3 regions of the Cellulosimicrobium sp. EB106-03-01-XG111 genome follow, and region 2 is predicted to be linked to each of the others. Evidence: predicted binding sites of a transcription regulator. Region 2 holds the regulator's gene; each other region holds the start of a gene.

Region 1 (5,160 bases), on a different contig from region 2:
CGTCGAGGAACGCCGTCTTGTCGCGCGTGTAGTCGTCGTAGTCGTCGGCGTCCGCGTGGCGCGCGGCGAGGCTGCGCTTCGTCGCCTCGTACGCCGCGGCCTCGGCGGGGACGGCGCGCAGCCAGTCGCGGAACGCGACGACGTACGCCGCGAACGGCGAGTCGAGGCGTCGGACGTGCAGGATCACGGGCGGCTCGCCCTCGTCGCCGGGGCGGGTGAGCAGGCGCTTGGCGTAGAGCTCGGGCGCGGGGTCGGCGCCCGGGCGCGGGATGTCCCGGTACACGCCGGGCGAGTCGGGACGCGCCCCGCGCTCGATCGAGAACCCGAGCGGCCCGAGCGCCGCCTCCAGCGCCGCCTCGGAGGGCAGCGTCGCGACGCGCACCTGGAGGTCGATGATCGGCTTCGCGGCCAGCCCGGGCACGGCCGTCGACCCGATGTGCTCGACGACCGGGGCCGTCCCGTCCCGGCTCGCGAGGTCGGCGAGCGCGTCGGCGACGCGCTCGGTCCACCGTCTCCCGGTGTCGGTCCAACGGGGGTCGTGGGTGTCGACGGTCGCTGCAGGCACCCGCGAACCCTACGACCCTGCCCCGCCTCAGGACCGCAGGCCCGCCGAGACGGGAGAAGCGGCCCCGGAGCGAGGTGCTCCCGGCGCCGCTTCTCCCCTCTCGGCGAGCGGGCGCTCGTCGGCAGGTCGGGTCAGTACGTCGTCAGGCCGTGGGCGCGGAACTGGTCGCGCACGCGCTCGGTGAGCTCGGCCGACGGCGCGGGCGTGTCGTCGAGCTCGTAGGTGCGCCCGAGCGCGTCCCACTTGTCGCGGCCCATCTGGTGGAAGGGCAGCACCTCGACGCGCGTCACCGTGCCGGGGCGGACCGCGTTGAGCGAGGCGGCGTAGTCGGCGACCTTCTCGACGTTGTCCGGGTCGTCGGTGAGGCCCGGGACGAGGACGAAGCGCACCCACACCTCGGGCGCGTGGCCGGTGAGCCCGCGCTCGGCGATCCGCCGCCCGAACCGCAGGGTCGGCTCGAGGTCGCGGCTGGTGACCTTCCTGTAGGTGTCCGGGTCGCCGGACTTCACGTCGAGCAGCACGAGGTCCGTGTCGTCGAGCATCGCGTCGGTCGCGTTCGCGCCGAGGAAGCCCGACGTGTCGAGCGCGGTGTGCACGCCCATCGCCTTCGCGCCGCGCAGGACGCGCGCCGCGAACGCGGGCTGCATGAGCACCTCGCCGCCGGAGAGCGTGAGCCCTCCGTGCGTCGCCCGGAACACGGGCAGGTAGCGCCGGACGCGCCCGAGCAGCTCGTCCGCCGTGACGGGCCTGCCGTCCTTCATGGCGAACGTGTCGGGGTTGTGGCAGTACAGGCACCGCAGCGGGCACCCGTTGAGGAAGACCGTGAGCCGGGTCCCCGGCCCGTCCACGGCGGTGACGAGCTCCCAGGAGTGGACCGAGCCGAGCTCGCCCGCGCGCATCGCCGCGAGCTTGTCGGCCCGGTCCACGTCCGCGACCGTCAACCCGTCCAGGCCCGCGCCCGCCCGGCGCGCGTGGCCCACGGGCGTGCCCGACGCCGCGGGCTCGGCCGCGGAGGTCGGGGCGCCCGGGACGTCGAGGCGCGTGGCGTCGTCGGGCAGGGTGCTCCCGGGGACGCCGCACCCGCGCTGCGGGCGGACGGCGGGGCCGGGAAGGGTGACGGTCATGGCTGGCTCCTCAGGGCTCGTCAGGGCTCGTCAGAGCGCGCCGTGGAAGGTGCGCGAGAGCACGTCCAGCTGCTGCTCGCGCGTGAGGCGGACGAAGTTCACCGCGTACCCGGACACGCGGATCGTCAGCTGCGGGTAGTTCTCCGGGTGGTCCATGGCGTCCAGGAGCGTCTCGCGGTTCAGCACGTTGACGTTCATGTGGTATCCCTCGGACCCGATGTAGGCGTCCAGGAGGCCGGCGAGGTTGGTGACCTGCTCCTCCTTGGTGCGCCCGAGCCCGCTCGGCACGACCGTGTTGGTCAGCGAGATGCCGTCCTGCGCCTCGTCGTACGGCAGCTTGGCCACCGACAGCGCCGAGGCGAGCATGCCGTGCGTGTCGCGCCCGTTCATCGGGTTGGCGCCCGGGGCGAAGGGCTCGCCGGCGCGACGGCCGTCGGGCGTGTTGCCCGTCGCCTTGCCGTACACGACGTTCGACGTGATCGTCAGGACCGACTGCGTGGGCACCGCGTCACGGTACGTCGGGTGCGTGCGCACCTTCGCCATGAACCGCTCGACGAGGTCGACGGCGATCGCGTCGGCCCGGTCGTCGTCGTTGCCGAACGTGGGGTACTCGCCCTCGGTCACGTAGTCGACGACGAGGCCGCGCTCGTCGCGGACGACGGAGACCTTCGCGTGCTTGATCGCCGACAGCGAGTCCGCCGCGACGGACAGGCCCGCGATGCCGCACGCCATGGTCCGCAGCACGTCCTTGTCGTGCAGCGCCATCTCGATGCGCTCGTACGCGTACTTGTCGTGCGACCAGTGGATGCAGTTGAGCGCCTCGACGTACGTCTCGGCCAGCCAGTCCATCGTCGCGTCGAACTTCGCCATGACGTCGTCGAAGTCGAGCACGTCGCCCTCGACGGGCGCCGCCACGGGCGAGACCTGCTTGCCCGAGATCTCGTCGCGCCCGCCGTTGATCGCGTAGAGCAGCGTCTTGGCGAGGTTCACGCGCGCACCGAAGAACTGCATCTGCTTGCCGACCCGCATCGGGGACACGCAGCACGCGATCGCCGCGTCGTCGCCCCAGTGCTGGCGGATGAGCTCGTCCGACTCGTACTGCACGGCCGAGGTGTCGATCGAGACCTGGGCGCAGTAGTCCTTGAAGCCCTGCGGCAGCTCCGGGCTCCAGAAGACCGTCATGTTCGGCTCGGGGGCCGGGCCGAGGTTGTAGAGCGTCTGGAGGAACCGGAACGAGTTCTTCGTGACGAGCGGGCGCCCGTCCTCGCCCATGCCGCCGATCGTCTCGGTGACCCAGGTCGGGTCGCCGGAGAACAGGGCGTCGTACTCGGGCGTGCGCAGGAACCGCACGATGCGCAGCTTGATGACGAAGTCGTCGATGATCTCCTGCGCCTCGGACTCCGTGATGCGGCCGGCCTCGAGGTCGCGGTCGATGAACACGTCGAGGAACGTCGACGTGCGCCCGAGCGACATCGCGGCGCCGTTCTGCTCCTTCACCGCGGCGAGGTAGGCGAAGTAGAGCCACTGCACGGCCTCGCGGGCCGACGTCGCGGGCCCGGAGATGTCGTAGCCGTACGAGGCCGCCATCTCCTTGAGCTCGCCCAGCGCGCGGATCTGCTCCGCGTGCTCCTCGCGCTCGCGCACGACCTTCTCGCTGAAGGGCTGCGTGTCGAGCCCGAGCTTGTCGAGCTTCTTCGCGGCGATCAGGGCGTCGACGCCGTAGAGCGCGACGCGGCGGTAGTCGCCGATGATCCGGCCGCGGCCGTAGGCGTCGGGCAGGCCCGTGATGATGTGCGAGCTGCGGGCCGCGCGCACGTTCGGCGGGTAGACGTCGAACACGCCCTGGTTGTGCGTCTTGCGGTACTCGGTGAAGACCTTGCGCAGGGTCTCGTCGACCTCGTAGCCGTAGGTCTCCAGCGCGCCCTCGACCATGCGCCAGCCGCCGTTCGGCATGATCGCGCGCTTGAGCGGGGCGTCGGTCTGGAGACCCACGATCACCTCGTGCGCCTTGTCGATGTAGCCCGGCGCGTGCGCCGTGATCCCGGCGGGCGTGTGGGTGTCCACGTCGTAGATCCCCATCTCCCGCTCCTCCGGGAACATGGCGGACAGCGTGCTCCAGATGCCCGTCGTGCGCTCCGTGGGGCCGGCGAGGAACGACGCGTCGCCCGTGTACGGGCGGTAGTTGCGCTGGATGAAGTCGCGCACGTCGACCGTGTCGCGCCACGGGCCGTCGGTGAAGCCCTCCCACGCGGGGACGTGCGCGGTGTCGTGCTGCGGGTCGACGGTGCCCGCCTCCGCCGCGCGGCCGCCGCTCGTCGTGCCGGGTGCCTCGGAAACGCTGGTCATCTGGACCTCCCTCGTGCCTGACGCGCGGGTCCGCGCGCCGGCCGGACCCGCCGGCCTCGCGAGGACCCGGGTGGGGTCCTCGGCCGAGGTTCCGACGGGCTCCTTCGCCACCTCCAGGCTAGGTTCCCGCGGCCCGCGGCGGAGGCGTTCGGGACCGCCCGGGGACCTAGGTCCCGAGGCGGGCGCGACCCCGCGGGAACCGCGGGATCCTGCGGATCCTGGGCCCTCCCACACCACCACCGGACACGTCTTGTGATGACCTTCACAAGCCCTCCGACCCGCTCGCCGGGGACCGTGCACCGGCGTCGTGACGCACGACACGGGCGCCCGTCACACGCTCGCCGGACGTGCCGCGCGCATCCGTGTGAGACTGCCCGGGTGAAACGCACCGTAGGGGTCGAGGAAGAGTTCCTGCTCGTCGGCGACGACGGGCAGCCCGTCGCCCGCGCGGCCGAGGCCCTCGAGGCCTCCGGCAGCGACGACAAGGGCGGGGGCACCGGCTCGCTGGAGTCGGAGTTCATGGAGGAACAGCTCGAGACGGCGACGCACCCGCGCCGCGAGATCGACGAGCTCGCGACCGAGATCCGCGACGGCCGGCGCCGTGCCCAGGAGGCCGCGGACCGCGTCGGGGCCCGGGTCGCCGCGCTCTCGACGTCTCCCCTGCCGTTCGAGGGCACGACCGTGTCGCGCCTGCGCTACCTCGAGGCGCGCGCCGCGTTCGGCCTCACCGCGCGGGAGCAGCTGACGAGCGGCTGCCACGTGCACGTCGCCGTCGCGGACGACACCGAGGGCGTCGCGGTGCTCGACCGAATCGGGCCGTGGCTCGCGACGCTCCTCGCGCTGAGCACGAACTCGCCCTTCTGGCAGGGCCAGGACAGCGGGTACGCGAGCTTCCGGTCGCAGGTCTGGTCGCGCTGGCCCACCTCGGGCCCGACGCGCGCGTTCGGCTCGCCCGAGGCGTACCGCGCGGCGGTCGACGGCCTCGTGGCGACCGGCACGATCCTCGACGAGAACATGGTCTACTTCGACGCCCGCCTGTCGTCGCGGTACCCCACGGTCGAGATCCGCGTCGCGGACGTGTGCCTCGACCCGGACACCGCGACGCTGCTCGCGGCGCTCGCCCGC
Region 2 (5,160 bases):
TCGACGTCGTTGCTGGTCATGGGTCCTCGGCGGTGCGGGAGGGGGCTGGGGGCGGTGCGGGGCGACGCGGAACATTGTTCCACCCCACCGGGAATAGACGGATCGAGGGGTGCTGTTGATACGCTCGTCCGAAGTTGAACCTTCAACCACTTGGGTCCGCCAGGACCCCGACCACCACAGGAGCACCCATGGCCTCGTCGCTGCCCGCCGGCCTCACCACCGGTACCTACGCCCTCGACGCGTCGCACTCGCAGGCGTCGTTCACCGTCCGCCACGCCGGGATCTCCAAGGTCCGCGGCACCCTCGCGATCACCGACGGCACGATCACCGTGGGCGACGACCTCGAGTCGACGTCCGTGACCGCCCAGCTCGACGCCGCGTCCGTGAGCACGGGCGACGAGAACCGCGACAACCACCTGCGCAGCGCCGACTTCTGGGACGCGGAGAACAAGCCGACGTGGACGTTCACGTCGACGCGCATCACGGGCGACGGCGACGACTACGTCGTGGCGGGCGACCTGACCATCAACGGCGTCACCAAGCCGGTCGAGCTCGAGACCGAGTTCGCGGGCACCGCGACCGACCCGTTCGGCAACCCGCGCGCCGGGTTCGAGGCGACCACCGAGATCTCGCGCAAGGAGTTCGGCCTCACCTGGAACGCCGCGCTCGAGACCGGCGGCGTGCTCGTCGGCGACAAGATCAAGATCGCGCTCGACGTCTCGGCCATCAAGCAGGCCTGACCGTCCTCCCGGGCACGTCCCGGGCGAGACCGGCGCCCACCGGCAGGGGTGCCGCCCCGAGGGGCCGCGTGCAGAGCACGCGGCCCTTCGTCGTCCCCGGGTCCGGGCGCCGGGCCCGCTCAGCGCTCCTGCGACGCCGCGAGCGCGCGGGCCTGCGAGTGGAACGCGAGGATCTGCAGCTCGCTGCCGACGTCCACGCCGCGCACGTCGACGTCCGCCGGGACCTGGAGCGCGCGCGGCGCGAAGTTGAGGATCTCGCGCACCCCGGCCGCGACCACGCGGTCCGCGACCGCCTGGGCGTGCGCCGCAGGCGTCGCGAGGACGACGATCGACACCTTCTCGCGCTCCACGACCTCCTCGAGCGCGTCGACGTGCTCGACGACGAGGCCCGCGGCCCGCGTCCCGACGACGTCCGGCGACGCGTCGAGCAGCGCCGCGACGTGGAAGCCGCGCTGCTCGTAGCCCGAGTAGTTCGCGAGGGCGTGCCCCAGGTTGCCGATCCCGACGATCGCGATCCGGTGCTCGTCGACCAGGCCCAGCGCCTCGGTGATGTACTGCGCCAGCGAGTCGACGTCGTAGCCCACGCCGCGCGTGCCGAACGAGCCGAGGAACGACAGGTCCTTGCGCAGCTGCGCCGGGCCCACGCCGGACAGCTCCGCCAGCTCGACCGACGACGTCGTCCCGACGCCCCGCGCCACGAGGTCGCGCAGCGCGCGCAGGTAGGACGGGAGCCGCGCCACCGTCGCGCTCGGGATCCCCGGCGCCGTCACCTCACCGACTACCTGCTCAGCCACCGTCACTCCGTCGTCCATGGGACCGTCCTCGTCGACGGTCACGCTCCACCGGGAGGAATCATCCCAGGTCCGTGCGCGGCACCGAAATCCGGGCCACCGCGCGCGCCAGCCGACGCGCGTCCACGCGCCAGAAGCCCTGCTGCACGCCGCCGACCGTGACGACCGGCACGTACTCCCCGTACTGCTCGCGCAGCGCCGGGTCCGCGCCCGGCGCGTCGACGTCGACCTCCGCCCACGCGACGCCGGCCTCGCGGCACACCGCCTCGACGACCGTCCGTGCGTCGTCGCACAGGTGGCAGCCCGCGCGACCGAACAGCAGGACCGGGGCGGGGGCGTCGGGGGTGCTCACGCCTCCCAGGGTACGAGGCCCCGGCAGCCCGACCGCCTAGAGTGGAGGCATGGCGACGTCTCCCGGCCCGGGCCCCGACCCGACCTCCCGGCCGACGCTCCCCGAGGAGGCCCCCGCGCGCGCACCCGGGCCGCCGCACCGGACCGCCGCGTTCTTCGACGTCGACAACACGATCATCCGCGGCGCGTCGTCGTTCCACCTGGCGCGCGCCCTGTACCAGCGCGAGTTCTTCTCGACGCTCGACATCGTGCGGTTCGCGGCGCACCAGGCCCGGTACCTCGTGTTCGGCGAGAACAAGCGGCAGATCGACCGCATCCGCTCGCGCGCCCTGGACCTCATCGCCGGGCGCTCCGTCGCGGAGGTCACCGCGATCGGCGAGGAGGTCTACGACACCGTCCTGTCGCTGCGCATCTACCCCGGCACGCGCCGCCTGCTCGACGAGCACCTCGCCGCCGGGCACCAGGTGTGGCTCGTCTCCGCGACCCCCGTCGAGATCGGCGAGCTCATCGCGCGCCGGCTCGGCACGACGGGCGCGCTCGGCACCGTCGCGGAGCACGAGGACGGCTTCTACACGGGACGGCTCGTCGGCGACATGATGCACGGCCGCGCCAAGGCCGCCGGGGTACGGGCGCTCGCCGAGCGCGAGGACATCGACCTCGAGGCGTCGTACGCGTACGGCGACTCGCTCAACGACGTGACGATGATGGAGGCCGTGGGGCACCCGTGCCCCATCAACCCCGACGCGCGCCTGCGCCGCCACGCGCAGGACGTCGGCTGGCCCATCCGCGAGTTCCGCGGGCGCCGCCGCCGCGTCGCGCGCAGCAGCGTCCGCACCGCGAGCTGGGCCGGCGCCGCCTGGGCCGCCGCGCTCGTCCTGCGCTCCGTGCGCCGCGCCGTCGACCGGCGCATCGCCCGCCTCTGACCCGGCCGGCGCGGACGGCGACCGCCGGAGACGCGTCGAGCCCGGTCCCTCGGGAGGGGCCGGGCTCGACGACGGGTCGGCGCGTCAGGACGCGCGCGACGTCACTTCTTGTTGCGACGCTGGTGACGCGTCTTGCGAAGCAGCTTGCGGTGCTTCTTCTTGGCCATGCGCTTGCGGCGCTTCTTGATGACGGAGCCCATACGGTCCTCGCAATGCTCGAGCGGCGTGTCGGTCGGCGACCGGTCGACCGGCCGCGGGTGGTCCACGGTTGATCGGGGCCCCGGCGACCACGAGGGCGCCGCAAGCCGACCAACACGAGAGAAATCCGCCCCCTAGCCTACCCGCTCGCGCCCGTGCCCCGGTACGCGACCGGTCGCGGGGCGTCTCAGTCGAAGTGCGCGTCGAGGCCGAGCAGCGGGAAGACGGCCCGGCGCGTGGCCGCGACGGCGCGGTCGACGTCGTCGTCCGGGTCGTACCCGCTGCTCCACCGCCGCACCTCGACCTCGGGCCCGAACGCGAGCGGCGCGTCGAACCCGGCGACCTCGGCGACACGCTCGCGCCACGCCGCGGGCAGGGGCGCGCCCGCGGTGACGGGCCGGTGCACGACCTCCCCCACGACGGCCGACCACACGAGCGGCACGACGCGCGCGATCGCGTACCCGCCCCCGCCCAGCGCGAGCCACCGCCCGTCGGTCAGCTCGTGCGCGAGCCCGTGCATCCACGTCGTGGCCGTGCGCTGCGCGTCGACGGACACGTCGAGGTCGGACAACGGGTCCTCGCCGTGCGCGTCGCACCCGTGCTGGGTGACGAGCACCTCGGGGCGGAACGCGCGCAGCACGGGCGGCACGACGGCGTCGACCGCGCGCAGCCAGCGCGCGCCGTCGGTGCGGCGCGGGAGCGCGACGTTGACCGCCGACCCCTCGGCGCCGGGCCCCCCGAGGTCGGTCGGGTGACCCGTCCCGGGGAAGAGCGTCGCTCCGCTCTGGTGGACGGAGACGGTGAGGACGCGCGGGTCGTCCCAGAACGCGTCCTCCACGCCGTCGCCGTGGTGGGCGTCGAGGTCGACGTACGCGACGCGCTCGACGCCGTCGTCGAGCAGACGGCGGATCGCGACGGCCGCGTCGTTGTAGACGCAGAAGCCCGACGCCGCACCCGCCTTCGCGTGGTGCATGCCGCCCGCGACGTTCACGGCGTGCCGGGTGCGGCCCGCGGCGATCTCGCCCGCCGCCTCGTACGAGCCCGCGACGATCCGCGCGGCCGCCTCGTGCATCCCGGGGAAGACGGGGTCGTCCTCGGTGCCGAGGCCGCGGGCCGGGTCGGGCGTGCCGTGCTCGGACGCCGCGCGCACGGCCGCGACGTAGGCGGGCTCGTGCACGAGCTCGAGCACGTCGTCGGGCGCGGGCTCGGGCCGCACGACGCGCAGGTCCGCGTCGCCGTCGAGCAGGCCGAGGGCGCGCACGAGCCCCATCGTCAGGTCGAGCCGGGCCGGCGCCATGGGGTGGCCCGGGCCGAAGTCGTAGCCGAGGAGCTCGGGGCTCCACACGACGCAGGCTCCGGGCGCCGCAGCCGCCCCGGTCGGGGCGGGCGACGACGTCGGGTCGGTCGTGGGCATGGCTCACGGTAACGCCCGACGGCGCGCCCCCGCCCCACCGACCGCGCGCCGGACCGCGCGGGACCGCCGGTCCGGGCCTCCCCGGGTCCCCGGTGCGGCGTCCGGGCCCGCGAGCGGGCATGATGTCCCGGCGCCGGAGCGGCGACATGACGGGCCACCGGGCCCGTGGCAGAGTGGCGCGAGTGGTGAGGGAGGCTCCATGCCGACGAGCATGACCGGGCGCCTGTTCAGGGGGCGGGAGATCGTCGACCGCCTCGCCCGGCAGTCGCCCGCCCGGCTCGCCGTCACCGTGTTCGCCGCCGTCATCGCCGTCTTCACCGCCCTGCTCATGGCGCCCTGGGCGACGGCGAGCGGCCGGTCCGCGCCGTTCGTCGACGCGTTTTTCACGGCCACGTCGGCCGTGTGCGTCACCGGTCTCGTCGTGGTCCCCACGGGGACGTACTGGTCGGGGTACGGGCAGGTCGTCATCCTGCTCGGCATCAAGATCGGCGGCCTCGGCGTCATGACGCTCGCGTCGATCCTCGGCATGGCCGTGTCCCGGCGCATCGGCCTCACGCAGAAGCTCCTCACGGCGTCGGAGACGAAGACGACGCGGCTCGGCGAGGTCGGCTCGCTCGTGCGGGTCGTCATCATCACGTCGACCTCGCTCGAGCTCCTCATCGCGCTGCTCCTGCTGCCGCGGTTCGTCGTGCTGGAGGAGACGTTCGGCGAGGCCGCGTGGCACGGCATCTTCTACGGCATCT
Region 3 (5,160 bases), on a different contig from region 2:
GCCACATGACCTTGGCGGCGTCCATCGGCGAGCCGCCGCCGATCGCGATGATCGTGTCCGGCTCGAAGTCGCGCATCGACTCCGCGCCGCGGTTCACGGTGCCGACGCTCGGCTCCGGCTCGACCGCGTCGATGATCTGGATCGCGACCTTCTCCTCGCGGCGGGCGAGGACGTCGAGCACGCGGTCGACGACGCCGATGCGGCTCATGACCTTGTCGGTGACGATCGTGACGCGGTGCACGTCGCGCATCTGCGCGAGGTACTGGATCGAGTTCGGCTCGAAGTACGTCTTGGCGGGCACCTTGAACCACTGCATGTTGTTGTTGCGCCGCCCGATCCGCTTGACGTTGATGAGGTTGACCGCCGACACGTTGTTCGACACCGAGTTCGCGCCGTAGCTGCCGCAGCCGAGGGTGAGCGACGGGAGCAGCGCGTTGTAGATGTCACCGATCCCGCCGAGCGACGTCGGGCTGTTCCACAGCACGCGCACGGCCTTGACGCGCGACCCGTACCGCTCGACGAGCCCCTCGTCGGACGTGTGGATCGCGGCCGAGTGGCCCAGGCCGTCGAGCTCGACCATGCGCTCCGCGAGGCGGACGCCGTGCTCGGTGTCGCGGGCCCGCAGGACGGCCAGGACGGGCGTGAGCTTCTCGCGGCTCAGCGGCTCGTCGGGCCCGACGTCGTCGATCTCGGCGAGGATGATCGACGTGTCGTCGGGGACCTCGAACCCGGCCTCGCGCGCGATCCACACGGGCGACTTGCCCACGACCTTCGGGTTGAGCTTCGCGCCGGCGCAGTTCGTGCCGTTCGCCTCGACACCGAAGATGAGGCGCTCGAGCATCGCCTTCTCGGCGGGCGTCACGCGGTAGGCGTGCAGGCGGGCCAGCTCGCGCATCGCGTCGTCGTAGATCACGTCGTCGAGGATGAGCGCCTGCTCCGACGCGCAGACCATGCCGTTGTCGAACGCCTTCGACATGACGACGTCGTTGATCGCCCGACCGAGGTCGGCGCTCTTCTCCACGTAGGCCGGGACGTTGCCCGCGCCGACCCCGAGCGCCGGCTTGCCGGCCGAGTAGGCCGCACGGACCATGCCGTTGCCGCCCGTCGCGAGGATGAGCGCGACGCCCGGGTGGTGCATGAGCGTGTTGGTCGCCTCGATCGACGGGTGCTCGACCCACTGGATGCAGTCGTCGGGCGCGCCGGCCGCGACCGCGGCGTCGCGCACGATGCGGGCGGCCTCGACCGAGGAGCGCTGCGCGCTCGGGTGGAACGCGAACACCACGGGGTTGCGCGTCTTGAGCGCGATGAGCGACTTGAAGATGGTCGTCGACGTCGGGTTCGTCACCGGCGTCACGGCGCACACGACACCGACGGGCTCGGCGATCTCGACGACGCCCGTGAGCTCGTCGCGACCGATGACGCCGACCGTCTTGAGGTTGGCCATCGAGTTGGGCACGTGCTCGCACGCGAAGATGTTCTTCGTCGCCTTGTCCTCGAAGACGCCGCGCCCGGTCTCGGCGACGGCCATCTGCGCGAGGTGGCCGTGCTGGTGCAGGCCGGCGACGGACGCCTTGAGGACGATCCGGTCGACGTCCTCCTGCGTGAGGCTCATGTACTGGTCGAGAGCCTTGCGGGCCCGCTCGACGAGGACGTCGATCTCGTGCGTCGTGCGGGTGTCCTCGGTGCGGTTCTCGACCTTCGTGCTCGCGCTCTTCGCGCTCATGCGTCCCCTCCGGTGCCCGGCCTGGCCGGGCGTCGGCCGCGGGTGTGCCGGGGCCGGGATGCCCCGGCTCCTTCGGCGGTCTCTCTACTTGTGAAGGTTTTCACAAGCCGCGCGTCCCCACAAGGGTCCGGCCCCGATGCGGGCCGAAGGTCCCCGCCCTCTCGTGACCTCCGCACCACCGCCCGCGCGCCGTAGGGTGGGTGACCATGACCGCCGAGCAGACGACGCGCCCCTCGCCCGCGACCGAGAGCCGCGCCGCGACCGACCGACCGGACGGCACCCCCCACGACCCGTACCTCTGGCTCGAGGACGTCGAGGGCGACGAGGCGCTGGCCTGGGTCCGCGCCCGCAACGCCGAGGTCGCCGACACGCTCGAGACCGCCGACGAGTTCGCCGCGACCGAGCGCGCGATCCGCGAGGTGCTCGACTCCGACGCCAAGATCCCCGAGGTCTCGAAGATCGGCGACCGGTACTACAACTTCTGGCGGGACGCGCAGCACGAGCGCGGCGTCTGGCGGCGCACGACGCTCGAGTCCTACCGCACCGACGACCCGGAGTGGGAGACCGTGCTCGACCTCGACGCGCTCGCCGCGACCGAGGGCGAGTCGTGGGTCTGGCACGGCGCGAGCGTCCTGCGCCCGACGCCGGAGCAGCTCGCCGCGGGCGAGCCCTGGCGGCACGCGCTCGTCGAGCTCTCCCCCGGCGGCTCCGACGCCGACGTCACGCGCGAGTTCGACCTCGTGGAGAAGCGGTTCGTCGCGCCGGAGGACGGCGGCTTCCACCGCGCCGAGGCCAAGGGCTCGCTCGGCTGGATCGACGCCGACACCGTCTACGTCTTCACCGACTTCGGGGAGGGCACGCTCACGCCGTCCGGATACCCGCGCGTGGTCAAGCGCTGGACGCGCGGCACCCCGCTCGACGCCGCGGTGACCGTCTACGAGGGCACCGACGAGGACATGTACATCTCCGCCTGGCGCTCCCACACGCCCGGGTTCGAGCGCGACTTCGTGCACCGCTCCAAGGCGTTCTACTCCGACGAGCTCTACCTCGCCGAGCGCACCGGCACGCCCGAGCAGCGCCTGACGAAGATCGACGTGCCCGACTCCGCCGAGGTCGGCGTGCGGCGCGAGTGGCTGCTCGTCGAGCTGCGCGACGACTGGACGGTCGGGGGCGCCACGTACCGCGCGGGGTCGCTCCTCGCGGCCCGGTTCGACGACTTCCTCGCGGGCGACCGCGGCTTCACCGTGCTCTTCGAGCCCACCGCGACGACGTCGCTCGCCGGCGCCACGTGGACGCGCCACCACCTCGTCGTCAACGTGCTCGACGACGTGAAGAACCGGTTGCACGTGCTGACGCCGCCCGACGCCGCCGCTCCCGGGGACGCCAGGGCCGCCGTCGGGCAGGAGACCGCGGACGCGCCGTGGGTGCGCTCGGAGATCCCGGGCCTGCCCGCGCTGGGCACGGTCGCCGTCGGGGCGGTCGACCCCGTCGACACCGACGACCTCTGGCTCGTCACGACCGACTACCTCACGCCGACGAGGCTCTCGCTCCTGGCGCTCGGCGAGCACCCCGGCGACGCGGGCGCGCCCGAGGTCGTCAAGTCCAACCCCGCGTTCTTCGACGCCGACGGCATGACCGTCGCGCAGCACTTCGCCACGTCCGACGACGGCACGCGCGTGCCGTACTTCGTCGTGGGCCGCGCGGACCTCGTCGCGGGGGCGGGCGACGGCGGCACGGGAACCGGCGCCGGCACCGCGCCCACGCTGCTGTACGGGTACGGCGGCTTCGAGATCTCGCTCACGCCCGCGTACTCCGGCGCGCTCGGCCGCGCGTGGCTCGCGCAGGGCGGCGTCTACGTCGTCGCCAACATCCGCGGCGGCGGCGAGTACGGTCCCGCGTGGCACCAGGCCGCGCTCAAGGCGAACCGCCACCGCGCCTACGAGGACTTCGCCGCCGTCGCGCGCGACCTCGTCGCCCGCGGGATCACCACGCCCGGGCACCTCGGGATGGAGGGCCGCTCCAACGGCGGCCTGCTCGCCGGCAACATGCTCACGCAGTACCCCGAGCTGTTCGGCGCCGTGATCGTCGGCGTGCCGCTGCTCGACATGCGCCGCTACACGAAGCTCCTCGCCGGGGCGTCGTGGGCGGCGGAGTACGGCGACCCGGACGACCCCGAGCAGTGGGAGTTCATCCGCACGTTCTCGCCGTACCACCTGTTCGACGCCGAGCGCGACTACCCGCCCGTGCTGTTCACGACGTCGACGAAGGACGACCGCGTCCACCCGGGCCACGCGCGCAAGCTCGCCGCGAAGATGCTCGGCGAGGGCAAGGACGTCACGTACTACGAGAACATCGAGGGCGGCCACGGCGGCGCCGCGAACAACGCCCAGGCCGCGCACATGGCCGCGGTGCACTACCGCTTCCTCGCCGAGCGCCTCGGCTGACCCGGCGCTCCTGCCGGGCCGAGCAGGTGGTCCTGGCGCGTCGGCGAGGCCGGACGCGCCAGGACGACCTGGTCGGCGAGGTGCGGGCGGCCCTCAGGAGTGGGGCACCGTCGCGGTGATGAGGGTGCCGTCCTCGCGGCGGTTGCCGGAGAGCGCGCGCAGGCTCGGACGGCCCGGCCTCACGGGGCCCTGGCCGTCGAGCGCGACGCGCGCGACCTCGCCCGGGACGACCTTCACCTGCTCGCCGCGCACGACGACCTGCGCGCCGTCGCCGGTCTCGGCGTCGAGCTCGATCGCGTCGGGCAGCACGGTGACGCGCAGCCGCGAGCCGCGCCACTGCACGCGGAACGTGAGCGACTCCCACTCCTGGGGCAGGCGCGGGTCGAACGTGAGGTCGCCCTCGGAGTCGCGCATGCCGCCGAACCCGTACGCGAGCGCGGACCACGTGCCGCCCGCGGACGCGACGTGCACGCCGTCGGCGGCGTTGGCGTGGAGGTTCGCGAGGTCGACGTAGATCGACGACACGAAGTAGTCGAGCGCGAGCTCGTGGTACCCGACCTCCGCCGCGACGATCGACTGCACGACGCCGGACAGCGTCGAGTCGCCCGTGGTCAACGGGTCGTAGTACTCGAAGTCGGCGAGCTTCTCCTCGGGGCTGAAGTGCTGCCCCTGGAGGAACAGCGCGAGCACGACGTCCGCCTGCTTGAGCACCTGGTAGCGGTAGATGACGAGCGGGTGGTAGTGCAGCAGGAGGGGGCGCTTGTCCTCGGGCGTGTGCGCGAGGTCCCAGATCTCGCGCTCGAGGAAGTGCGAGTCCTGCGGGTGGATCCCGATGCTCTCGGCGTACGGGATCGACATGTGGTCGGCGGCGCGGACCCACTCCGCGGCCTCGTACGCACCCAGCGAGAGCCGGTCCACGAGGCGCGCGTAGTCCTCGGGGTGGTCGGCCTTCATGCGCTCGACGACGTACGCCGCGGCCCGCAGGTTGAAGCG

The links. The regulator Rex, encoded in region 2, represses fermentation and respiration genes when NADH is low (regulators of the CRP and FNR family bind a similar motif). The targets are predictions, from matches to a motif close to CTTGTGAANNNNTTCACAAG.
Region 1: the regulator Rex is predicted to act here: its motif matches at 4,285-4,304, upstream of pflB (formate C-acetyltransferase).
Region 3: the regulator Rex is predicted to act here: its motif matches at 1,811-1,830, upstream of adhE (bifunctional acetaldehyde-CoA/alcohol dehydrogenase).

The regions. Positions count from the first base shown of each region.
Region 1 covers NZ_JBYTEQ010000003.1:276,055-281,214, forward strand. Annotated here, with positions in the region: gene AC3WT4_RS05320 (GrpB family protein) at 1-565, opposite strand, end outside; gene pflA (pyruvate formate-lyase-activating protein) at 697-1,689, opposite strand; gene pflB (formate C-acetyltransferase) at 1,720-4,035, opposite strand; gene AC3WT4_RS05335 (carboxylate-amine ligase) at 4,414-5,160, shown strand, end outside.
Region 2 covers NZ_JBYTEQ010000007.1:7,710-12,869, reverse strand. Annotated here, with positions in the region: gene AC3WT4_RS08255 (MarR family winged helix-turn-helix transcriptional regulator) at 1-20, opposite strand, end outside; gene AC3WT4_RS08250 (YceI family protein) at 189-740, shown strand; gene AC3WT4_RS08245 (redox-sensing transcriptional repressor Rex) at 860-1,552, opposite strand; gene AC3WT4_RS08240 (glutaredoxin family protein) at 1,593-1,883, opposite strand; gene AC3WT4_RS08235 (HAD family hydrolase) at 1,933-2,805, shown strand; gene AC3WT4_RS08230 (30S ribosomal protein bS22) at 2,907-3,005, opposite strand; gene AC3WT4_RS08225 (acetoin utilization protein AcuC) at 3,191-4,417, opposite strand; gene AC3WT4_RS08220 (TrkH family potassium uptake protein) at 4,617-5,160, shown strand, end outside.
Region 3 covers NZ_JBYTEQ010000025.1:29,525-34,684, reverse strand. Annotated here, with positions in the region: gene adhE (bifunctional acetaldehyde-CoA/alcohol dehydrogenase) at 1-1,723, opposite strand, end outside; gene AC3WT4_RS17620 (prolyl oligopeptidase family serine peptidase) at 1,930-4,167, shown strand; gene AC3WT4_RS17615 (glycoside hydrolase family 65 protein) at 4,261-5,160, opposite strand, start outside.